Regions from separate parts of the Glutamicibacter sp. NPDC055354 genome, predicted to be linked through region 3. Evidence: riboswitches for the same ligand, from Rfam matches in the RefSeq annotation. Region 3 holds a riboswitch; each other region holds the start of a gene.
The links. Region 3 has a riboswitch for S-adenosylmethionine ahead of ACWICV_RS11020 (O-acetylhomoserine aminocarboxypropyltransferase/cysteine synthase family protein). Riboswitches for the same ligand answer to the same signal wherever they lie in the genome.

Region 1 (5,845 bases), on a different contig from region 3:
ATAAGCGCGGCGGCGTTAACGGCGGCCGCATCCGCCTGGAACCACAGGTCTCCTGGAGCGTGAACCAGCCTGAGCAGCTCAAACCGGTAATTGCCAAGCTGGAAGAGATTGTTGACAACTTCAACGCCACTTCCGGGATCAAGGCTTCCTTCGCGGACGTCGTTGTCCTAGCCGGCAACGTCGGAGTCGAGCAGGCAGCCCTGGCAGCTGGCCAGCAGGTCGAGGTTCCATTCACCCCGGGCCGCGTAGACGCAACCCAGGAGCAAACCGACGTTGACCAGTTCGCATGGCTGGAACCAGTTTCCGACGGATTCCGCAACTACGACTCGGGCTTCGTCAAGCTGCCTAGCGAGTACTTGCTGATCGACCGCGCGAATCTGCTGGGCCTCTCGGCACCGGAAGCGACCGTACTGCTCGGTGGACTGCGCGTCATCGGCAATAACTGGGACGGCTCCAACTTGGGCGTCTTCACCGACACCCCAGGCGCGTTGACCAACGACTTCTTCGCGAACCTGCTGGAGCTGGGGTTGGAATGGACCCCATCCGCTGACGAGCAGACCTACACCACCACCGATGGCCGCTGGACCGGCAGCCGCGTGGATCTGGTGTTCGGTGCCAACTCCGAGCTGCGTGCACTGGCCGAGGTTTACGCTTCGGATGATGCCAAGGAGAAGTTCGTCAATGACTTCGCCTCCGCTTGGGCCAAGCTCATGGACGCAGATCGCTTCGAACTGCGCAGCAAGTAGCAGCTGCTGGGCCGCGAGCCCGTAGCAATTAGTGCTGGGCTGCTGCTTCCCGCAAGGGAGGCAGCAGCCCAGCACTTGTTTCATGCGGGAGCTGCCCGTCAGAACAGCGTCGCGGCGCCGCTGGCGAAGTCCGGGTTCTCCAGCTTCAGCAGCTCGGACTTGGCTTCCAAGCCTCCCAGGTAGCCGCCCAATGAACCATCGGTGCGCAGCACCCGATGGCAGGGCAGCACGATGGGAATCGGGTTGGTGGCGCAGGCTGAACCGACGGCCCGCACCGCCTTCGGCTTGCCGATCTGCTGCGCCAGCTGGGCGTAGCTCAGGGTATGCCCGTAATCGATATGACCCAGTTCCAGCTGCACCTGGCGGCGGAACTCGGTGGAGAGCTGCAAGTCCACCGGAAGATCGAAGCCATGCCGCTGGCCCGCGAAATACTCCTCCAGTTGCCGGGCGGCACCATCCAGGCTCGACTTGTCGCGCAGGATCCGCGGGCTGAGCCTTTCCGAGAGCACCTCCAGAATCCGGTCATGGCCTTCGGATTCAAAAGCGACCCGGACCAGCCCGGCATCGGTGCTGGCCAGCAGCAAGGCCCCCACGGGGCTATCGACCACGCGATAGGCAACATCAACAAGTTCCCGTGCACGGGCCCGCTCAACGAGCCGGCCCTGCAGCGAGTCGAGGATTTGCGCTTCAGCGGCCGTAGCCTGCTGCCGATAATTTATTCCGTTCATGGCTGCTCCCTCCATAGTTCTTGGTCATCCATCCGGGCCCGCAGATTCTTGATCCCATCGGCGCCCGAATGCCGGGCGGCAGCTTCGGTGCCGGAAAGGATTCCGGCAATTTGCGCGTAGCTCATTCCGCCCAGATAGCGGTAGGCCACCACCTGCCGCTGCTTGCCAGGAAGCTGGTTCACCTCATGCCACAGCTGCAGGTTCTCCAACTGCAGATCCGGCCGTTGGGCCGATGGGGCCAGGCTGTCCACGTCTTGGCCGATGAGGATTTCCGGCTTGTTCCTGCGCAACTCGTCAATGGCTTTGTTCCGGGCAATACGCACTAGCCATGCCAGGACATTGGCGTCTTCAGGCAATTGCGGGTACGCCTTGAGCGCGGCAAGGAACGTTTCGGACCAGGCGTCTTGCGCGCGATGCTCATCAAGCAGGGCACGGCAAACGCGCAGGACGTTCAGTCCATAGTCCTGGACTATCCGCTCGAACGGTGCTTGCATGGATCTCCTGGCATTTTGCGCCTTCATGGCTTCTCACCATGTAAACGTACGAGGAGACCATTTTGTGAGGCGTGAATGAAAAAAATTTCCTTCACGCAGAGACCCCATGGATTCCTAGAATGCCATCAGATCCAATTCGCTGGCGATCTGCTCAAGGCGGATCAAGTCCAAGTGGAGCATTTCGCCATTTTCCACGCCTTGGGGATCCGTGGTTCCGGCCAATGCGTCACGGATGGTGCGCATGGTGGCCCCATGGCTGACAATCATGACCTTGCGCCCGGCATGCCTGCTGGCCAAGTCCAGCAGCGCTGGCACCGCACGGCTCAAGATCTGGGCACGCGGCTCACGCAGGTCCTTGGCAGCAGCCGATTCCGCTTCGCTGACCTCGGCCATGATCCGGCCTTCCAGCGGGCCGAAGCCGCGTTCAATGAGTTCCGGAACAGCGTTCCCCGTCTCGGCCTCGATCTGCTGGGCAATCAGCGCGGCAGTTTCCCGGGCACGTTCCAAGGGCGAAGCAAGTACCAGCGACCAGTTCTGGCCGATGAGCTGGCGCCCGACCTCGCGAGCTTGTTCGCGCCCGGTATCGTTCAACGGGATATCGGTACGCCCCTGCAGGCGCCCTGCAAGGTTCCAATCGGTCTGCCCGTGTCGCACCAGTGCCAGCGAAGTATCCATGACTCCAGCCTAACCGGGGTAATAGGTATCGAAGAATCTCCGATAACAGCTCCAATACGCAACGTTACGACTCATAGTTGGGTCACGAACGGTCATGTTGCGAAGATTATTACACCATCCCGAGCGGCTGAGAGATCTGGTTCGATGACGCCGCAGCAACCTGCCACATCCGGTGGTTACGGTGCTACCGCCAGAAACGATGCAGCCGCCTACCCGTTGGACCACAGCAGGAAGCGACATTGATTCCGGGATTCCTGCCTCGATCGCGGCCCGCCCTGCGGTGCCCGCGAAACCCCAATCGACAAGGAGTCGTAAGCCACCATGGCAGATCACAAGTTTGGATTCCGCACCCGAGCATTGCATGCCGGAGGCACCCCCGATGCCGAGCATGGCTCACGCGCAGTGCCGATTTACCAGACCACTTCGTTCGTCTTCAAGGACGCTGACGATGCGGCCAACCTCTTTGCCCTGCAGAAGTACGGCAACATCTACTCGCGTATCGGCAACCCGACCGTAGCGGCTTTCGAAGAGCGCATGGCTTCGCTGGAAGGCGGCATCGGAGCGGTAGCCACCGGCTCGGGCATGGCCGCGGAATTCGTCACCTTCGCGGCCTTGGCCCAGGCAGGCGACCACATTGTGGCTTCCTCGAAGCTCTATGGCGGCACCATCACCCAGCTCGATGTCTCGCTGCGCCGCTTCGGCATCAACACCACTTTCATCGACTCCAATGATCCCGCCGACTTCGAAGCGGCGATCCAGGAAAACACCAAGGCCGTCTACACCGAGGTGGTGGCCAACCCGTCCGGCGACATCGCTGACCTGAAGGGCCTGGCCGAGGTGGCGCACCGCCACGATCTCCCGCTGGTAGTCGATTCGACGCTCACTCCCCCGTACATCCTGCGCCCTATCGAGCACGGCGCGGATATCGTGATCCACTCGGCCACCAAGTTCATCGGCGGGCACGGCACCACCCTGGGCGGCGTGGTCATCGAGTCGGGCAAGTTCAACTGGGGCAATGGCAAGTTCCCCACCATGACCGAACCGGTTGCCAGCTACGGCAACGTCTCCTGGTGGGACAACTTCGGCGAGTACGGCTTCCTGACCAAGCTGCGCAGCGAGCAGCTGCGCGACTTCGGACCGGCTCTGCCGGCCCAGTCCGCATTCCAGCTGCTGCAGGGCCTGGAGACCTTGCCGCAGCGCATGGACAACCACCTGTCCAACGCGAAGCAGGTCGCTGCCTGGTTGCAGGCCGATGAGCGCGTGACCTACGTGAACTATGCCGGCCTGGAATCCCACCCGCAGCACGCGCAGGCCAAGGAGCTGCTGCCCATGGGCGTCGGCTCGGTCTTCAGCTTCGGGGTGAAGGGCGGGCGCGAAGCCGGCTCGAAGTTCATCGAAGCCCTGCAGTTGGCCAGCCACCTGGCCAACATCGGCGATGCCCGCACCCTGGTGCTGCACCCGGCCTCCACCACCCACCAGCAACTGAGCGCCGAGCAGCTGGTCTCCGCTGGCGTGCCAGAAGATTTGATCCGCCTGTCGGTAGGACTGGAAGATGTCGAGGACATCCTCTGGGATCTGGACCAGGCGCTGGCCGCTTCGCAGGAAGCGATTGCCGGTTCCGCCGCAGGGTTCGAGGCACCGGCCTACGACGGTTCCGCCTGCGCATTGCCAACCGCTTCGAAGGGAGCAATCTAATGACTGCCGTTGATACCGCTTGGGAAGGCCCGGGAGCCGCACAGCGCCTGGAGATCCTGCGTGACACCAAGTCCATCGCCATTGTCGGCGCCTCGAACAAGCCATCGCGCGCCAGCTATTTTGTGGCTACCTACCTGCTCTCCTCCTCCAAGTACAAGGTGTATTTCATCAACCCGGTAATCGATGAGATCCTGGGCCAGCCGGTGTACAAGTCGCTGGCCGATCTGCCGGAGACCCCGGATCTGGTGGAGGTTTTCCGCAAGCACGATGACCTGCCTACCGTGTTGGACGAGGCCCTGGCCGTAGGCGCGAAGACCCTGTGGCTGCAGCTGGGATCCTGGCACGAGGAAGTGGCCCGGCGCGCCGAGGCCGCGGGCATGAATGTGGTCATGGACCGCTGCGTGAAGATCGAGCACGCCCGCTTCCACGGCGGCCTGCGCCTGGCTGGATTCAATACCGGCGTCATTTCCTCCAAGCGCCAGGTACTTGCCTAGGGAGTCCAAGATTCCAGGAAATGGGTGCATGCAACATTGCGTTGCATGCACCCATTTTTCTGCGGCAATTCCCCGGAAATGGCCGGTTTGGTCAACGACGCTGAACTTTTGCACGGAGCATTCCGAAGGAAGAACAAGACCTCTGCCGAACCATGGTCGACGCAATTGGCCCACGGCATGCCGTGGGTGTGGCCCCGAAGTGCCCGACGCGTTCAATCACAGATCGAAAAATCTGCAAACCACAGCACTGCAACGCAAGGCCAAACGACCCAAACCCTAAAACAGGCAGAGAGAATCGATTTTGATTCGCTACGAGCGCGAACGAAAGAAGAAAAATCCCGCCCGCACTGCTATATGAAAACTCAATTCCCCTGGCCCGAGAACATTCCAGCATCTCGCAATAGCATTGCGCCTGAGCTGGTCAAGTTTTTGGGACACGAACTTTGATCTTTTTGTACATTTCCTCAAGCCGTCAAAGCTAGAGGATCCCTTTCCTGATATGAGTCCAGAACCGCCTGGGGCTAACTCCGCCATTTGCCGTATACGGGCGCTTCCGGTTGTACCAAACCGCGATGCACTCCTTCACTGCGGCACACGCAGCCACCCTGCTGCTGAAGAACCTGTGGTGGAACATTTCCTTCTTGGTCGTCCAGAAGGCTGACTCGGCGACGGAATTATCCCAGGGACACCCCGGCGCGTCCCGTCGACTACCGCACCCTGTGCGCAGCACACCACCTCTGGAACGCGCCGAGGTACATTGGGGCCTCGGTCTGAATGGAACACACTACCAAACTGGATGAACGCCTGCGACGCAGCAAGCCCCCTCGAGTCAATGGCCAACTACGTTTACATGTTCTTACCCATTGACCAGCCCACGATCTGTCGCGAATTCAAATCGATCACCGTCGCCAAATACAACCAGCCTTCACCGGCGCGCAGGCAGGCAATATCGCCTAACAGTTTCGCCGCAAGCCGCGAGGAGCGGAAGTCAGGAATGCCGAGATTGTCGACCC
Region 2 (5,845 bases), on a different contig from region 3:
GCCGCCCGCGAGGAAGGCTAGCGAAGTTCGAATCCAGGCCAAGAAGGTGCGCTCGTTGGCCAGCGTGAAGCGCGGGTCAGGCTCACTGCCCCGTGGCAATATCCAGCGTGAAAGCGGATGATGGCATCAGCTTGCCGATGAAATAACCCGTCTACAGGAGACAGATGAAGCCAGTGATGAAGACCGGAATGCATGCAGTGGCGCTTGGAACTGCTGGCGGCCCGCTATTGAGGCCGGATCCAGGAACCGGTCACCGTCGCGGAATTTCTACCGCGATCGTTGTGGACGGCCACGCTTACTTGGTGGATTGCGGCCATGGCGTCGGTTTGGGCCTGGCTGAGATCGGGATTCACCCCACTGCCCTGCGCGGAATTTTCATTACCCATCAGCATTCAGACCACGTCATTGACCTGAATTCTGTCATGGTCCTGGGCGGCCTTGGGTTCCGCGGCACCGAGGGTCGGCAGGTTCCTGTTTTCGGACCGGGTGATCGAGGAGTGCTGCCCTCGATGCAGACAGCGGCCGAAGAGCCGGAAGCCATATTTCCGCAGTCGCCCACACCCGGGACCAACGCCATGGTCAACTTGCTGCTGCGCGCCCATGCGACAGATCTCAACGATCGCCGACGGGATTCGGCGGCACCTGATATTTCGGATATTTTCCATGGCGTAGATATCGAGATTCCCGCCGGCACAGGCTTCCACCCCAACCACAACAACCATCCGGACATGGAGCCTTTTGAAATATACGCTGATCGGCATGTAAAAATTAGCGCTATCCTGGTCCAGCACCAACCTATCGCTCCGGCATTCGCATTCCGCTTTGATTCGAGATATGGATCGGTCGTGGTTTCCGGCGATACAGCGCCAAGCGCAAATCTTGCGCGCCTGTCCCAAGGCTGCGACTTGCTGTTCCATGAAGCTATTGATCTGGAGGCCATCGCTCGTAGCTACCCGCATGCTTCATCCTCCGAACTGGAAGCGAGCATGGGACATCATCGGCGCGCGCACACCACCGCAGAAGACGCAGGTCGAATCGCCCAGCGGGCTGGAGCACGGAACTTGGCGCTGCATCATTTGGTTCCCGCTGGATCTGGAATGGAAGTTTGGCAGCGGGCTTCGAAACAGTTCTCTGGCGGCCTCTTCGTGCCCCGCGACTTGGATATCTTCCATATCGCAAGTGGCACGGTTACCCAGGTGCGCTAGGGCCAAGGCCGGCAGCTATCCGTCAGGCGACTGGAACGATGGTCGATCAATTGCCCCGGGCCGACGACCACGAGCCCAGCACCGGCAAAGGATGCTGGGCTCGCAAGACCATGGAATCTACTTTGATGCACCAATCGCCCACACGCGCGGAAGCTCGGTGCCATTGACCGCCAGGTCGCCAATCAACCGCGCCTTGAACACCCAGGGGTTGTGGTTGCCGGCGGTACGGGCATTGCGCCAGTGCCGGTCCAGGTTCTTGGTAACGCTCGTGGCGCTGGCGGCCAGCGCATCAAAAGCGTGGGTGATCGCGTTGAGGACCAATGGCGTGAGCACCACCTGCGCCTGGGCACTGGCCAGCTCTGCCGCATCGTTGGCTGCTTCGTCCTCTTCCCCGGTCACCTCGCCGGTGTGCAGCGCCTGCGCAGTTTCATAGGCTCCCTGCAATGCCGTCGACACTCGTTCCACCGTTGCCGCGGCAGCGAAGGCCGCCGCGGAGACCTCGCCGATCACCTGCAGCAGCTGCGGGTCTTCGGCCGCCAGATTGGCCGCGGCATGGCTGAAGGTCCGCTTGCGCGCCTTCAGCTCGGCGGCGAAGTCGCGCTCGGCTGCTTTGGCGGAGCCGGCCAGAACAGCGAGCAGCACCTGCTGGTAGAAAGCTGTCTGGTACTTGAAACGCGTATCGAAGTCGATGAGGTCTTCTTCGGCGACAATCGCATCGGTGAAGGTGGAGGTGCCGGTACCCGTGGTGCGCTGGCCGAAGCCATCCCAGTCATCGGCCAGCTCGACGCCGGGCTGGTGGCGGTTGACTGCGGCGATCACGCGCTTTCCGGTGTCGGTGCGCTCTGCGTAGGTATCGAGCCAGTCGGCGAAGATCGAGCCGGTGGAGTAGTACTTGGTGCCGTTGATCTTGAATCCGCCCTCGCCGTCCGGGGTGACCTTGGTGATCACGTCCCCGACCTTGACGGTGCCGACCTCGGTCCAGGAGTTACCCACCAGTTCTCCCGCCACGAAGCGGGCCAGCCACTTGTCGCGCCCCGGGCCGGGGGCCGCAACCAGACGGTCCTCGACGAAGGCGAAGTGCGCGCGCAGTGCTTGGGCAATATTGGAATCCGCCGCCGCGAGATCCACGAAGAGCTCGAAGAGTTCGGGCAGCGTAGCACCGGCACCCCCGTGCGATTCCGGGACCCGAACCGCGCCAAAGCCAGCAGCGGCCAGGTCCGCGACCTGCTGGTAGGGCAATTCGCCGGTGCGGTCGCGTTCAGCTGCACCCTGCGCAATGCGCGCGAAGAGCGGTGCGAAGCGGTTTTTGAGGCCTGCGAGTCGATTGCCAGTTGCAAGTACAGTCATCGTTCAGTCCAATCCGGGAGAAGTTTTCTTAGGTGTACAGCGAGAGCGGCTGGGACTCTCCGCGCAGGAAGTAGGCGCCGACCTCGATCTTCTTGTAGTCCACTGGGTCGTGCAGCGAATGGGTGCGCACATTGCGCCAGTACAGGTCCAGACCCACCGAGTTCGCAGTCGAAGATGAACCGGTCACCTCGAAGATCCGGTTCGCCACATCCACTCCCACCTCAGTGGAGACCACCTTGGCTTCAGCAATTTCCACGGCCAACGCCGCTCGTTCGGGCTGGGTGACTTCCCCGGCCTTCGAGAGCAGGGCATCGAATTTCCGGCCCAGCTTCTCGGTCAGCGCCGCCACTGCTGCAGTGCGGGCTTTGAGCTCTCCGACGGTGCGCTGGAAGATCGGGTCCTGCGAGTAGGTCTCTGCCTGCGAGAACAGCCAGGCGTTCTTGCGGCCCAGCAAGATCTGCTTGCCGCGCTCCAGTGCTCCCTGGGCGATGCCCAGGTAGAAGTTGGCGAAGGCCAACTGGATACCGGGGGTAAGCAGGGTGGAGACCGGTTCATCGGTGACGAATCCCAGCAAGTCCCCTGCTTCGAGCCGCACGTTGTGGAACTTCAAGGAATTCGACGCGCTCAGCCGCTGTCCCAGGTAGTCCCAGTCGTCAACGATTTCCAAGCCATCGATATCGCGTGGCAGAACCAACGCGAGAATCTGCCCGTCGTATTCTCCGCCCTGGACCAGCGCGTTGATGACGATGACCTCGCCAACACCGGAACCCGTGGAGAATCGCTTGGCTCCATGCAGTCGGTAGCCGTCCCCTTCGGCGCTCAGCGTCAAATCCGGATCCACTGGATTCACCGAATCGCCCCAGAGCCAGCCACCTTCCACGGTGCGCTGCCACCATGCCCCTTGGGCTTCTGCCGGGGCATAGAACGCAATGCCGGACTGGTTGATGTAGTGGTAAGCCAGCAACTGCGAGATGGATCCATCAGCTGCGGCCAGTATGCGGACAACTTCGAAGGCCGTTTCCCAATGGGCTCCGGCTCCGCCGAATTCTGCAGGCACTAAGAGATTGAGCAACCCGGCTTCGCGCAGCAGCTGCACTTCGGCGAAAGGCTGGGCGTTCTTTCGGTCGCGTTCGAGCGCGTCAGCCGCCAGCTTGTCAGCTACTTGCTGGGCGACGTCGCGCCAATGAGCCAGTTCAGCTTCATCAGCAGTGCCGGTGTAGGGCACGCGCGGCAATTGGGTATCCAGTACAGTCATCTTCGTTCTCCTCTTGGGCTATGGATTCCGAAGGATGCAGAAAATCTGCGGATCCATCGAACCTGGCGTTAGCACTACCTGCGGAGTGCAGGCTTGCTGCGGCGTCTCGGAGCCAGGCCTCTCAGCCGCTCTGGATGGGTTGTGCTCCGAGTCAAGCATTGCTGGCAGGTCCTCGGGAAGGGCGCTGTCATGCGGAGGAACAGCAGGACAAAATACGTCATCTTCGCGCCTTCGCCCTGCCGGAAAACGGGCGGATAAGACGTCATATGACCTTCGCATGACGCAATTGGCATGCTGGAACTGGATTTCAAAGGCGTTCCCCTAGGCATCGATTGGGAACACAGCGTGGATCAGGGCACTTCCATGCGACCGCATAGAATGGCCATTCAAGATCAATCGGCAGAAGAGGCGGCAAGTGGATCCAGCAGGCGTGATTGCCTTCATGTTCGGGTTGCTGAGCATAACGCTGGTCGCAGCGTTCCTCGCCCCAATGGCACGGGACCGGAAGCTCGCTCGCAATGCGGCGATCGGCATCAAGACGCGCCACACCTTGGCCAGCGATGGGGCCTGGCTCGCCGGGCATCAGCAGGCTGCGCCCCTGCTTGCCGCGGCTTCCTGGGCCGGTTGGGCGGCATTGGCCAGCGCAGCAGTTCTCTGCCTGCTGGGCCAATTCGGTTTCTCCTTCGCCGCGACCGGAGCCGGCTACCTGGCCGCCATCGCGTTGCTGGTGATCTCGACTGCCACAGCGAATAAGGCCGTGCGGAGCTTCCCGGCGGCAGGCCTGGGCTAATCCAGCACTGCTTAAAGCAACGGATCGCGCCATCTGCCGATGGCGCGATCCGTTGCTTTCTTGGAAGCCGTGCTGCTAAAGCAGTACGGCTCCCAGGACCAGTACAGTCAGGAACCCCGCGGTGCCCTGGATGGCGGTAGCCACGCTCAGGGTCTTGTAGGCGGTGATCACCGGAATGCGGCTGAGCTGCGAGACGACCCAGAAGTAGGAGTCGTTGGCGTGCGAGACAACCATCGCACCGGCGCCTACTGCCAATACGGATAGCACCATGCCCAGCTCCGAACCCAATCCCAGGGAGCCGAGCATCGGAGCGACCAGCGCGGAAGTGGTCACCATAGAGACGGTGGACGAGCCCTGGGCGGACTTCAGCGCAGCGGCGATCAGGAATGGCACAGCCAGGCCCAAGCCCAGTCCGCTGAGTGAATCCGAAAGAATCGTGGTCAGATCCGACGCGGCCAGGACCGCGCCGAAGCCGGCGCCGGCACCGGTGATCAGCAAGATCGGAGCAGCGGTGCGTACAGCTTCGTTCATCTGCTCATTGAAGACCGCCAGCTTGCTGCCACCGCTCAAAAGGAAAGTCGAGGAGATCAAGCCGAAGATCAGCGCAATAACCGGCGTCCCCAAGAAGGAAAGGATTTCCAGGGCAGTGCCTTCGCCCATCGGGTGCGAGGGCAGCTTCGCAATGGATGCGACACAGATCAGCACCAGCGGAACCAGGATCGGCATGAAGGCCAGCGCCGGGCTGGGCAATTTTCCGAAGCTTGCACGCAGCTGCTCATAGTCGAGTTCGGAGATGTCATTGTGGTCGTCGCTTGGCAACGGGGTCCATTGGGACTTGTTGAAGCGGCTGGCGTAGGCCAAGCCAGCAAGTGCCGAGATGGCCGCAACGGGCAATCCGACTGCGATGATCAAGCCCAGGTTATCGGCAATGCCGATGCTTTCGGCCGCGGCCAGCGGGCCCGGAGTTGGAGGCACCATGGTGTGGGTCGCGTACAGGCCGGTCATCAGGGCGATGGAAGTTGCCAGCCCGGAGACCCCGGTACGCAGGGTGATGGCTTTGCGCAGCGAGTTGAGCACCACGTATCCCGAGTCGCAGAAGACCGGAATGGAAACGATGTAGCCGATAATCGATAGCGTGAGGTTGGGGAACCGGGTACCGAGGACCTTGATCAGCGCATCTGCCATGGAGATCGCGGCGCCGGATTTCTCCAGGATGACACCGATCATCGTTCCGAACAGGATCACCAG
Region 3 (5,845 bases):
ACGGCACCTGGCGGCATGAAGTAGCGGACGCTCAAGCCCATTTTCCCGAAGTACGCATCGGTCAATGAATTTTCGTCCTGCTGGTATTCCAAACCGAGCACTGGGTGGCTGTTGCCGGTGCGGAAATAGGTCTTGGAAGTCGAGACGCTGATGCAGATCACCGGTAGCTGCTCAAAACGCTGACCATAGGCCTGCGAGTTAAGGAAGTGCTGGAAAAGTTGCCCGTGGAGATCGCCAAAATCTTCGGGAAGAACTGGGGTGCCGGCGCCACGACTCTGCGCAGGAAGCACCACACTGAAGTCATAGTCGCGGACGTACGACGAAAAATTATTGCCGACTATTCCCTGGGTTCGAGTGCCTAGGAGTTTATCCACGATCGTGGTTTCAAGGACTTCTAAAAGGGGAAATTTCTGGTCGTTATTATCGGCAGTGAAATGCACGTTGGCAGAAATGATTTCCAATTCCAGCGCATATCGGTCTCCTTGGGGATTGTCCCAGTGAGCCAAGGAATTGAAGCGGCGGTTGATCATTGTTAGAGCATTGTTCAGGTTCTCTGCGCGGCGCTCTCCACGCGCCAAATTGGCGAAGTTCGTGGTGGTGCGCGAATTTGCTGACGGGGTGTAATTCTCGTCGAATTTAGTGGTGCTAATGCTGAAGGTCAACGCGTCTGCCATGATGGCCAATCTGTTTCTTTGGGGGCCGTGGTGGGCCGAGGGGAAGTCGATGCGTCAATCATGCAGGGTGATTCTTGATATCGGGTAACTCGATATAACTATGGATTCATATAGACTCTGGCTATGGTTCAGGGAACAAATGGTTTGACGCTGCAGCAACTTCGCTATTTCGTGGCGGTGGCCTCCGAGGGGTCGATTTCGGCTGCCGCCGACCTGATTTACGTCGCACAGCCCAGCATGTCCTCAGCGATGAAGGAGCTTGAATCACGGGTGGGGCGCACCTTGCTGATGCGTTCGGCCAGGGGAGTAACGCTCACCGCCGAAGGCGCCGAATTCCTCGGCTACGCCCGGCAGGTCCTCGAGCAGGTGGAGCTTCTTGAACATCGCTATCTCGGCCGCCCCTCCGCCCGGCGGCTGCTGGGCGTCTCCACCCAGCACTACTCGTTTTCGGTGGATGCTTTTGTTCGGATGGTGCAGGCCAGCGGGGCCGAGGAATACCAGTTTTCGCTGCGCGAGACCCGCACCGAGCAGATCATCGAGGACGTGCGCACGCTGCGCAGCGACATCGGGATCCTGTACCGCAACGACTTCAACCGAAAGGTCATCGACAAGCTGCTGCGCGAATCCCGGCTGGTCTTCCACCCGCTGTTCCTGGCTGATCCGCACATCTTCATCTCGCGCAGCAACCCGCTGGCCACCCGAACCCAGGTCACGCTCGAAGACCTCGAAGACCTGCCCCGGCTGACCTTCGACCAGGGCGCGAATAATTCCTTCTACTTCGCCGAGGAGGTGCTCTCCACGCGCTCCAGCCAACGCGAAATCCAGGTCTCGGACCGCGCCACCATCTTCAACCTCATGATCGGCTTGGGCGGGTACACGATCTCCACCGGCATCATCAGCGACGAGCTGGATCCCTCCATCGTGGCCATCCCGCTGGCCATCGAGGAGCGCATCGAAATCGGCTGGATCGACCACGCCGCTATCCCGCTCACCGACCAGGCCCAGCGCTACCTGCAAGAAGTGCGAACGGTGGTCGCCAGCTTCGGGGTAGAAGTGCTCGGCTGAGCCGCCAGCAGCGTAACCCCCGGTCATCGAGCACCGGCACATCGTCACAAACTTCCAGCAAAACCCCTGCATCACGCCGATTCATCTCAAAAGGTCGCGTCATAAAGTGCTGCCGGCCACCGCGTCATCATGACAACGAGAAGTCATATGAAGCCTGGCGGCCTTGTATGAAGCCGGGCGCCGGATACCGCTTGCACCGTTTGCGGCGGATAGCCAACCATGGAAGAACAACCCATCAAGAGCGGCTGAGAGATCTGGCTCGGAGACGCCGCAGCAACCATCGGGAAACCGAAAGGTGCTACCGCCAGGAACGATGGAGCAGTTCCGAACGCGTTTTTGCGTAGCTTCGTGCCGCCGCACGATGCCAATCGGTGCACTCCCTCGCAGAGAATCGAGGAGGAGCCATGAGCCAGGAAACCGACGCGGTGCACGCAGGGTACCGCCCGAGCGGAGACTTCCGCCCGATGCTGCCGCCACTGCACAATTCCGCGGCCTACCAATTCGCATCGCACGCCGAAGCGGTGGAGAAGTTCGCCCTGCGCCAGGCCGGCTTCACCTACTCGCGCACCGGCAACCCCACCGTTGCGATTCTCGAACAGCGCGTGGCCGCCCTGGAAGGCGGGGCCCACGCGGTGGCCACCGCCACCGGGCAGGCTGCCGTGGCCCTGTCCCTGCTGGCCCTGACCCAGGGACCCAAGCACATTGTGGCTTCCTCCTCGCTCTACGGCGGCACCGTGGATTTGTTCACCGACACCTTCGCCGACTTCGGGATCCGCGTCAGCTTTGTCGACCAAGCCGATCCGGCCGCCTGGGCCGCTGCCATTGAGGAGGACACCCGGGCGTTCTTCTTAGAATCGGTCTCCAACCCGCTGTGCACCGTGGCCGACATCCCGGCCATTGCGGCCATCGCGCACGAGCGCAACATCCCGGTGGTGGTGGACAACACCCTGGCCACCCCGCTGAACGTGCGCCCGCTGGAACTCGGAGCGGACATCGTGGTGCACTCGGCCACCAAGGCTCTGGCCGGGCACGGCTCGGTGCTCGGCGGGATAGTGGTGGATTCGGGAACCTTCGATTTCTCCGATTCCTCCCGCTGGCCGCAGATCGCCGCGCCGCGGGTGCGGCTGAATGGCGCTTCGCTGCTTGAACGCCACGGGCCGGCGGCCTACGCGATGCTGGTTCGTTCCAAGTTCCTGCACGATCTGGGCCCGACCCTCGCACCGGCCAGCGCCCAGGGCATCCTTGCAGGCATCGAGACCCTGCCGGTGCGCGCGGCCCACGTGCAGCGCAGCGTCGCCCGGCTGATCGACGCGCTTGCCGAGTATCCGGGCATTGCCGCCATCCACCACCCCGCGCTGCCCGAGCACCCCAGCCACGAGCTGGCCCGGGCGCTGGCGCCGAAGGGCACCGGCTGCGTGCTGGCCATCGAGCTGGCCCACCCATCCCTGGTTTCCCCGGTCATTGACGGGCTCAAGCTGATCAGCCTGGCCGCGAATGTGGGCGATACCCGCACCATGGTCGCCCACCCGGCCACCATGACGCACTGCCGGCTCTCCGAGGCGCAGCTGGCAGCCGCCGGGCTGAACACCTCGACCCTGCGCCTGTCGGTGGGACTGGAAGACCCAGCCGACCTGCTGGCAGACATCACCCAATCGCTGGATCTCGCGCTGGCCGCAACCACCGCCGACACCAAGGAAGTGAGCTTCGCATGAGCGGCTTCAACACCCTGGCCGTGCACGCCGGCCAGCACAAGGATCCGCACACCGGGGCGGTCGTGCCCCCGATCTACCAGACCAGCACCTTCATCCAGGACGGCATCAACGTGCTGCGTTCCGGGCATGAATACTCCCGCGGCTCGAACCCCACCCGCGACGGATTCCAAGAGCAGCTCACCGCACTGGAAGGCGGGACCGCCGGATTCGCCTTCGCCTCGGGCATCGCCGCCGAAGACGCGCTGCTGCGCGCGGTACTGGCGCCAGGCGACCACATCGTGCTGGGTGCCGACGGCTACGGCGGCACCAACCGGCTGATCTCGAAGCTGCACGGCAAATGGGGGATCACCTCTTCGGCGGTGGACATCACCAATCTGGATGCGGTGCGCGCCGCGATGCGCCCGAACACCGCGCTGCTCTGGGTGGAAACCCCATCCAACCCGCTGCTGGGCATCGCCGACCTGGCCGGCTGGGCGGCCATCGCCCGCGAACACGGCGCCCTGCTGGTCGTGGACAACACCTTCGCCACCCCGTACCTGCAGCGGCCGCTTGACTTCGGAGCGCACGCGGTGGTGCACTCGACCACCAAGTACATTGGGGGGCACTCCGACGTTCTCGGCGGGGCGGTCATCGTGGCAGACTACCTGCACCGCGGCCAATCGTTGGCCGAAGCCGTCGGCTACCAGCAGTTCGCCGGGGGAGCGGTCTCCGGTCCGCAGGATTCCTACCTGGCCGCCCGCGGGCTGAAGACCCTGGGCCTGCGCATGGAACGCCACTGCGCCACCGCAACCACTCTGGCCCGCTGGCTCGATGACCGTCCCGAGGTCGCCCGCGTCTACTATCCCGGGCTGGAAAGCCATCCGGGCCACGAGCTCGCCAAGCGCCAGCAGCGCGGTTTCGGCGGGATCCTCTCACTGCAGCTCTCCGATGAAGCGGCAGCCCGCGCCTTCGCCGAGTCCATGGAATACTTCCAGCTCTCGGTGTCCCTGGGTGGGGTTGAATCCCTGGTCTGCTATCCGCGCGAAATGACCCACGCTTCGCTGATCGGCACACCGCTGGAGATTCCAGCGAACTTGGTCCGCCTCTCGGTGGGCATCGAGGAGCCCGAGGACCTGATTGCCGATCTGGAACGCGGGCTGGCCGCAGCCGCGAAGGCTTCCGAGGCCGACAGCATCCAGCACCGCAGCCTGGCTACCGCCTGACCTGCCGTCGCAGCACGCGGGCCGTCCGCACAGGAAGGCCCGCGTGCAAGACGTCGGCACCGCTTAGCGATTCGCGCCTCCGGGGCACTCCAAGCTTGCAAATCTGGGTTCCAACCTAATGATCTCCGGCATCGCGATCTGCGCCCCTCACGACGATTGCTTTCGAGGAGCCGCCTATGCCGCGAAATCCATTAGTTGGCGATGGCAAGGACGGGGCCGTGGTGCAGTGGGCTCCTCCGAGGAGGTTCAGGCCTTGGAACCCGACTTGCCCAATGCGAAGGTCGGTGCCGTCGGCGCGCACGCCGGGGGATCGCCGCATGCGTTCGAGCTGCACACTTTCTCCCCTGAAGCCAACGTGTTCGAGGATCAGGTATGCGGATCGATGAACGCCTCGGGCGTCCAATGGCTCACCAATACTGCGAAGACACCTGCGAACTATCGAGCCTCCCGGAGAACGCTGATGGGCAGGTCCGGCGAGCACGCAGTCAGATTCCAGGGCAGGATGGTGTGGGCCGGAGGAACGGCCAGTATCCTATACTGAGGCACAACGGCAGTCTGATGACAGTGCGACGTCCATCTGCTCTGAGCAGGCACATCCACGTCAGGAGTTCGCCAGCCGAGACGGCGGAAGATCCTTCGCCCTGGCGCCATGGCTGAAGAGGAAATTCATGCCAAGAACCTCTGTCTGGTACTGGTCTTAGCCGCCGGTCGCAACTAACATTTACCGGCTCCGGCGATAAGCAGGGTCTTTGCATGTCAGAAACGCCGTTTAAAACCAAAATAGGTCGAAGGGCTCAAGGTCCTGTTGTTGCTATGGCAATTATCGGATACGCGCGAGTAAGCCGGCACCAGGGGACCCCAACGCCGCAGGAAGCCAAGATGCGTGCCGCTGGCGCGGAAAAGGTGCTTACCGAGCGCGGGGAATCGAGCCACATCGCCAGCCGGTCGCGATGGGAAGCATGACTGAGATACATGAGGGCCGATAGCAGGCGCGTGATCTGGGCACATCGGATAGCCGGCACCGAACGTACCCTTGAAACGCTCCGCGAGCTGGGAAACCCGGATTAATCCACTCAGTCTCGCCCAACCGCTCCCCGACATCGCGGCGCACACGCCTTTGGGCGATGCCGCAGCAGGGGCACTGACCATGCTGATTCATTTGCGCGTGCTCCACGGTCCGCGAGAACATTCG
Region 4 (5,845 bases), on a different contig from region 3:
CCGGATCGGCCGGAATGATGCGGCTGGTGGTGTGCCACGGGGTGTCCCAATCCAAGAGGTTCGCCGCTTCGTCCCAGAATTCCTGGCGTGCTGCCTCTGAAACTTGAGTTGAGGTTGTTGCCAATTCGGTGGTCATCGCAAACTTTCTTTGGTGAGGGGTAGTTTTGTCAGCGGGTACTAGCTGGTCCGGTTTCAGGTCCAGCGCTTGATAGCCCAGCGTTCTGCTATCGACAGCAGGGCATCGGTGATCTTTCCAAAGACGGCCAGCAGCACGATGGTCATGATTAGGCGGTCCAATCGGCCGTTGTTCTGCGAGTCGGTGAGCAAGAAGCCAAGGCCCATTGACGCGCCGAGGAGTTCGGCTGCGACCAGGAAGAGCCAAGCTTGGGCTAGTGCCAAACGCAGTCCGGAGAAGATCGAAGGGACCACTGCGGGCAGCTGGACCGTGCGCAGCAGCTTCAATCCCTTCAACCCGAAGGCGCGGGCTGCTTCGACCAGGTGGGCATCGACATGGCGCAACGCCAAGGCGACGGTGGTAAAGACCGGGAAGAAGGCACCAATGATCACGAGTGTGACCTTGGAATCTTCACCCATTTTCATCCAGAGCACCAGCAGCGGAACCCAAGCCAAGGAAGGGACTGCACGCAGGGCGCTGATGCTCAGTCCCAGAAATGCATCTGCCAGTTTGGACAGCCCGACAAGCGCACCCAGCGCCAAGCCCAGCAATGATCCGAAGGCGAAACCGAGAAGAACACGCTGAGTGGAGATGCCGATGTGCTTTCCGAGTTCGCCATCCTGGAAGAGCTCACTGGCAGCAGAAACCACTGAACCCGGAGTTGGCAGTGTCCACGGAGCAACGATTCCGGTAACGGTGACAAATTGCCACACAGCCAGGGTGGTCAGCGGCAAGACCAGCGCAAGCAGCCATTTCGGGGCACGCAGGATCGTTGCGGCCATGCTGGCCTTCTGCTTGGCAGGTGTTTGGCTTCCGCGGGTTCCAGCCACGTTAGTGGGACTCATGGCTGGTTACTCTCCGGAGATCTTTGTTGCGTCTGCCTTGACGGCAAACTGGTCATCGATGAGGGTTTCCAGAGCTTCATCAACGGATTCCTGCTCCGAGACATCGCCGCTAGCGACCAGCGTGGGAGCAATCTTGCTCAGGACTCCAGTGAATTTGGCGTCGGGAACTGCCGGAACGTCCAGATTGGAGCGTTCCTCAATGACGGTGGCAGCAACTCCTGGTTCGAGCCCTGCTACGTCGGCCAGGATTTCTGCGGTTTCCTCGGGATTGTCAGCTGCCCAGCCACGAGCCTTTTCGTAGGCATCGACAACGAGCTGGGCGAGTTCGGGGCTCTGCTCAATGAAGTCTTCGCGAGCGTTCAGCGCACCGTAGGTGTTGAAATCCAAGTTCCGGTAAACCAGTTGCGCGCCGTCTTTTTCGGCAGCGGCCATGATCGGATCCAAACCGCTCCAGGCATCAACCGAGCCGTTGGCCAGGGCGGTACGTCCATCGGCATGCTGGAGGTTCTGCAGCTTGATGTCAGCTTCACTCAAGCCCGCGGATTCCAGCGCCTGCAGCAGGAAGAAGTATGGGTCGGTGCCCTTTGTAGCGGCCACGGTCTTGCCAGCGAGATCTTCAACGGACTCGATTTTTGAGTCCCTATCCACTACCAGGGCCGCCCATTCCGGCTGCGAATACAGTGCGATGGTCTTGATGGGTGCACCGTTCGAACGGTTCAGGAGCGCAGCGGAACCGGCTGTGGAACCAACATCGATTGCGTCGGCGCGAAGAGCTTCATTGGCCTTGTTGGAACCAGCGGACTGGATCCATTCGACATTTACGCCCTGCTCCTTGGCGGCTGCTTCCAACCATCCCTTTTCCTTGAGCACCAGGCTCAGCGGGTTGTATGTGGCAAAGTCGATGGACAGGGTCTGACCATCCGAGGAGGCTGTAGCGTTTTCGCCAGCACAGCCGGTCAGGGCAATTGCGCCAACGAGCAAGGCGGCGGCGGACAATGCAGTGCGGCGGGTGAGACGGTTCAAAAGCATGGAGAATCCTAGAATTGTGCGTGCAAGCGGTGTAGGTGAAAGGCAGAGAGGCCGCCGAATGGTTCGGGCCCCACGGCGTGCCCGGGACTAATGGTTGGTTGGGTCGACGCCGAGCAGGCGCAATAGGTGCAGACGATCTGCAACGAACTTTTCATCGGTATGCCGGCGTGGATGCCCAGCTGAGATGGACAGATCTTCGATGACGCCCGCTGCACTATGCCCAGCGCCTCGCCCCAGAACAATCACGCGGTCAGCCAAAGTCAACGCCTCGTCCACATCATGGGTCACCATGAGAACGGTGGTGGGGAACGATGCGTGAATCGAGAGCAGCAGATCCTGCATCTTCAAGCGTGTCAGCGCATCGAGGGCTCCGAAGGGTTCATCAAGAAGCAATACACCCGGGCGCCGAGCCAGCGCGCGAGCCAGCGAAACCCGCTGCGCCATGCCTCCGGAGATCTCTCGTGGGCGCAAGCTGGCTGCATGGCTCAGACCGGTCAGCTCGATCAACTCATCGATCAGCGAGTTGCCGGCGCGCTTATCGGTTTCCGGTGCCAGGCCTAGTGCAATGTTCTGGCGAACCGAGCGCCATGGCAGCAGCCGGGGCTCCTGGAAGGCAACGGCGCATAACTCGTTGATGCCGGTGACCTCGCGGGTGCCGGTGCGGATGGTGCCGGTGGTGGGGTGGTCCAAGCCCGATACTGAACGCAGCAGCGTGGATTTTCCGCAACCGCTGGCTCCAAGAATGGCCACGACTTGACCTGCTGGAATTTGCAGGTTGATATCGGCCAGGACGGTGCGGCTTTCCATCTTGGTGGTGAAGGTCCGCGACACGTTGCTGAACTGCACGTCCAGGGCGCTTGAAGCTGAGACAACGGGAGCTGCCTCGGGCGCTGCAAAGGAAAGAGTCATGTTCATCTCCATCGGTCCTGGCGGTAGCACCGGCCTGCAGAGCAAAACTCCAAAGGTGGTTGCTGCGGCGTCAACGAGCCAGATCTCTCGGCCGCTCGGGATGGTTACGTGTCCATTACAACGAGTCGAACGATTTGAACGCAAATCTCGCGTAATATGAAAAAATCTTCGACAACTACGTCACATTGCCCAGAAATTTCGTTATTTATTTTATTGCAGGCCGGTTTGCTCGACATTAAGCAAAACTTTGCAACTCATCTTCGGCAGGACACGGATTAGGCTGTGAAATTTGAAGATGGGCACTGCCGGCACTGGGACGAAATGTGACTTCGCGGGTTGGAATCACCGGTTTATTACCGTTACAAATGAATTACGACCCATCCAGAGCGGCTGAGAGATCTGGCTCCACGACGCCGCAGCAACCACCCCAATAGCGGGACGGTGCTACCGCCAGGACCGATGGAAAGAATTGAGAACCCTGATGCCTATTGGTGAATCGCACAATGCCCTCGGACTGGACTTCAACCAGCTCAGTGACCCTTCGCAGGCCACCGCAATGGGCCTGGACAAGTTTGAAGAACAGTTGCCGACTAGGCAATTGCTGAAAATCACCCCCGGACCAAGTGCGGATGAGCAATACGACCGGCTGGCCGAAATCTTCCGTCCCGTTTTTGCGCAGATCGCCGCAACCGCCAAGGACCGCGACTTGAACCGCGTGCTTCCTTTCGAGCAGGTAGGCCTGCTGAATCGCGAGCGGTTCGGTGCGTTGCGCCTTTCCGTTGCCGATGGGGGCTACGGCGCACGGCTGGTGGATGTCTTCCGCTTGCTCATCGAGCTGTCCGAGGCGGACTCCCACGTAGGCCAGCTGTGGCGTGCACATGTCGCATTCGTCGAGAACGTCTTGGCGCTGGAGGACGAAGAGCTGCGCAAGAAGTGGGTCGCTCGCATCGCTGCCGGGCAGATTATCGGCAACGCCTACACCGAACGCGGTGGCAACGCCCTGGGCACCTTGAACACCAAGGCCAGCACCGTGGACGGGCGCTGGGTGATCGACGGTGAAAAGTACTACTGCACCGGCACCATTTTTGCCGACTGGACCACCGTTGCCGTGGCCCACCCGGAGCTCGCCGGCCGCCAGATCGCCGTGGTCTCCACCCAGCGCAGCGGCGTCAAGATCCTCGACGACTGGGATGGATTCGGCCAGGGGCTCACCGGAACCGGCACCACCGAATTCCACCAGGTCCCGGTGGATTGCTTCATGCCGCAGCAGACCAATGACTCCGAAGCGGCGATCTTCCAGCTGGTGCTCATGGCCGTGCAGGCCGGCATCGCCCGCGCCGCGCTGAACGACCTGCGTAGCGCGGTGCAGGCGCGCACCCGCATCTTCACCACCGGAACCGGGGTGCCGGTATACCAGGAACCCCAGGTCCTCCAGCTGGTGGGCGAAGTTTCCGCGGAGTCCTTCGCTGCCGACTCCGTGGTGATCGGCGCGGTACTCGAAGTTGAAGCCGCCTTGGGCGACCCGGGACTGAACGACGAAGAACGCTACGCAGTATGCGAGCTGGCCGCCAACCGCGCGCAAACCGTGGTGCAGCCACTGGCCATCGGCGTGACCAGCAAGCTCTTCGACGGACTGGGAGCCTCGTCCACCAGAAGCGGCTGCAACCTGGACCGGCACTGGCGCAATGCGCGCACCATCGCCACGCATAACCCGGCGATCTACAAGGCGCGCATCGTCGGGGACTACGAGATCAACGGTGTCCAGCCGCAGCGGCTGTCCGTCACCGGCGAAGATTCAACCCAGCGGGCTTGAGGGCCTGCGACGCAAACCAGCAACTTTCCACGATTACCGACCTATGGGGGCAAAGCCATGAGCGAGAACAAGCGCGAGATCTTATTCAACGCATTCGACATGAACTGCGTGGTGCACCAGTCGCCGGGCCTGTGGCGCCATCCGCAGGACAAGGCCTCGACCTACAACACCCTGGGCTACTGGACCCACCTGGCCAAGGTGCTGGAAAAGGGGAAGTTCGACGGGCTGTTCCTTGCTGACGTGCTGGGCACCTACGACGTGTACAAGGGCACCAACGTGACCCCGCTGGGCTCCGGCGCGCAGGCACCGGTCAACGACCCGATGATGCTGGTTTCCGCCATGGCCGCTGTGACCCAGAACCTCGGCTTCGGCGTCACCGCAGGTACCGCCTATGAGCACCCGTACGCTTTCGCCCGCCGCTTGGCCACCTTGGACCACCTGACCAACGGCCGCGTGGGCTGGAACGTCGTCACCGGCTACCTGCCATCGGCGGCCCGCAATATGGGCCAGGAAGACCAGATGGAGCACGACGAGCGCTACAACCACGCCGATGAGTACCTCGAGGTGGTCTACAAGCTGCTCGAAGGCTCGTGGGAAGACGACGCGGTGCAGAACAACAAGGCCACCGGCGTCTACACCGACCCGGCCAAGGTGCACCCGATCGAGCACGAGGGCAAGTACTTCAAGGTCCCGGGCATCGCCATCACCGAGCCGTCCACCCAGCGCACCCCGGTGATCTACCAGGCCGGCGCCTCCAAGCGCGGCACCGAGTTCGCCGCGTCGAACGCCGAAGCGATCTTCGTCAATTGCCCCACCCGCGACCTGCTGAAGGAAGCGGTCAGCAAGATCCGTGACGCTGCCGAGGCCGCCGGGCGTGGCCGCTACGACATCAAGGTCTTCGCCATGCAGACCATCATTACCGCCGAAACCACCGAACTGGCCCAGGCGAAGTTCCAGGACTACAGCTCCTACGTGGATATCGAGGGGTCGCTGGCACTGCTGTCCGGCTGGACCGGCATCGACATGTCCGTCTACGGTCCCGACGATGTCATCGGCGACGACGTGAAGTCCAAC

Region 1: another riboswitch for S-adenosylmethionine. It lies ahead of ACWICV_RS15460 (O-acetylhomoserine aminocarboxypropyltransferase/cysteine synthase family protein); the one in region 3 lies ahead of ACWICV_RS11020 (O-acetylhomoserine aminocarboxypropyltransferase/cysteine synthase family protein).
Region 2: another riboswitch for S-adenosylmethionine. It lies ahead of ACWICV_RS13575 (acyl-CoA dehydrogenase family protein); the one in region 3 lies ahead of ACWICV_RS11020 (O-acetylhomoserine aminocarboxypropyltransferase/cysteine synthase family protein).
Region 4: another riboswitch for S-adenosylmethionine. It lies ahead of ACWICV_RS15515 (acyl-CoA dehydrogenase family protein); the one in region 3 lies ahead of ACWICV_RS11020 (O-acetylhomoserine aminocarboxypropyltransferase/cysteine synthase family protein).

Annotation. Positions count from the first base shown of each region.
Region 1 covers NZ_JBSHMB010000004.1:80,399-86,243, reverse strand. The annotation lists gene katG (catalase/peroxidase HPI) at 1-746, shown strand, start outside; gene ACWICV_RS15475 (methylated-DNA--[protein]-cysteine S-methyltransferase) at 845-1,474, opposite strand; gene ACWICV_RS15470 (RNA polymerase sigma factor) at 1,471-1,968, opposite strand; gene ACWICV_RS15465 (histidine phosphatase family protein) at 2,083-2,643, opposite strand; SAM riboswitch class I at 2,755-2,849, shown strand; gene ACWICV_RS15460 (O-acetylhomoserine aminocarboxypropyltransferase/cysteine synthase family protein) at 2,965-4,338, shown strand; gene ACWICV_RS15455 (CoA-binding protein) at 4,338-4,832, shown strand; gene ACWICV_RS15450 (hypothetical protein) at 4,878-5,279, shown strand; partial or broken gene ACWICV_RS15445 (IS3 family transposase) at 5,297-5,845, opposite strand, start outside.
Region 2 covers NZ_JBSHMB010000003.1:54,434-60,278, forward strand. The annotation lists gene ACWICV_RS13560 (YidH family protein) at 1-102, opposite strand, end outside; gene ACWICV_RS13565 (MBL fold metallo-hydrolase) at 165-1,205, shown strand; gene ACWICV_RS13570 (acyl-CoA dehydrogenase family protein) at 1,323-2,552, opposite strand; gene ACWICV_RS13575 (acyl-CoA dehydrogenase family protein) at 2,581-3,807, opposite strand; SAM riboswitch class I at 3,858-3,948, opposite strand; gene ACWICV_RS13580 (hypothetical protein) at 4,223-4,597, shown strand; gene ACWICV_RS13585 (GntP family permease) at 4,673-5,845, opposite strand, start outside.
Region 3 covers NZ_JBSHMB010000002.1:170,339-176,183, forward strand. The annotation lists gene ACWICV_RS11010 (DUF1852 domain-containing protein) at 1-674, opposite strand, end outside; gene ACWICV_RS11015 (LysR family transcriptional regulator) at 798-1,739, shown strand; SAM riboswitch class I at 1,969-2,059, shown strand; gene ACWICV_RS11020 (O-acetylhomoserine aminocarboxypropyltransferase/cysteine synthase family protein) at 2,144-3,451, shown strand; gene ACWICV_RS11025 (cystathionine gamma-synthase) at 3,448-4,653, shown strand; gene ACWICV_RS11030 (PhzF family phenazine biosynthesis protein) at 4,880-5,194, shown strand.
Region 4 covers NZ_JBSHMB010000004.1:92,657-98,501, forward strand. The annotation lists gene acs (acetate--CoA ligase) at 1-136, opposite strand, end outside; gene ACWICV_RS15500 (ABC transporter permease) at 193-957, opposite strand; gene ACWICV_RS15505 (aliphatic sulfonate ABC transporter substrate-binding protein) at 1,027-2,049, opposite strand; gene ACWICV_RS15510 (ABC transporter ATP-binding protein) at 2,137-2,958, opposite strand; SAM riboswitch class I at 2,964-3,065, opposite strand; SAM riboswitch class I at 3,333-3,424, shown strand; gene ACWICV_RS15515 (acyl-CoA dehydrogenase family protein) at 3,440-4,771, shown strand; gene ACWICV_RS15520 (LLM class flavin-dependent oxidoreductase) at 4,829-5,845, shown strand, end outside.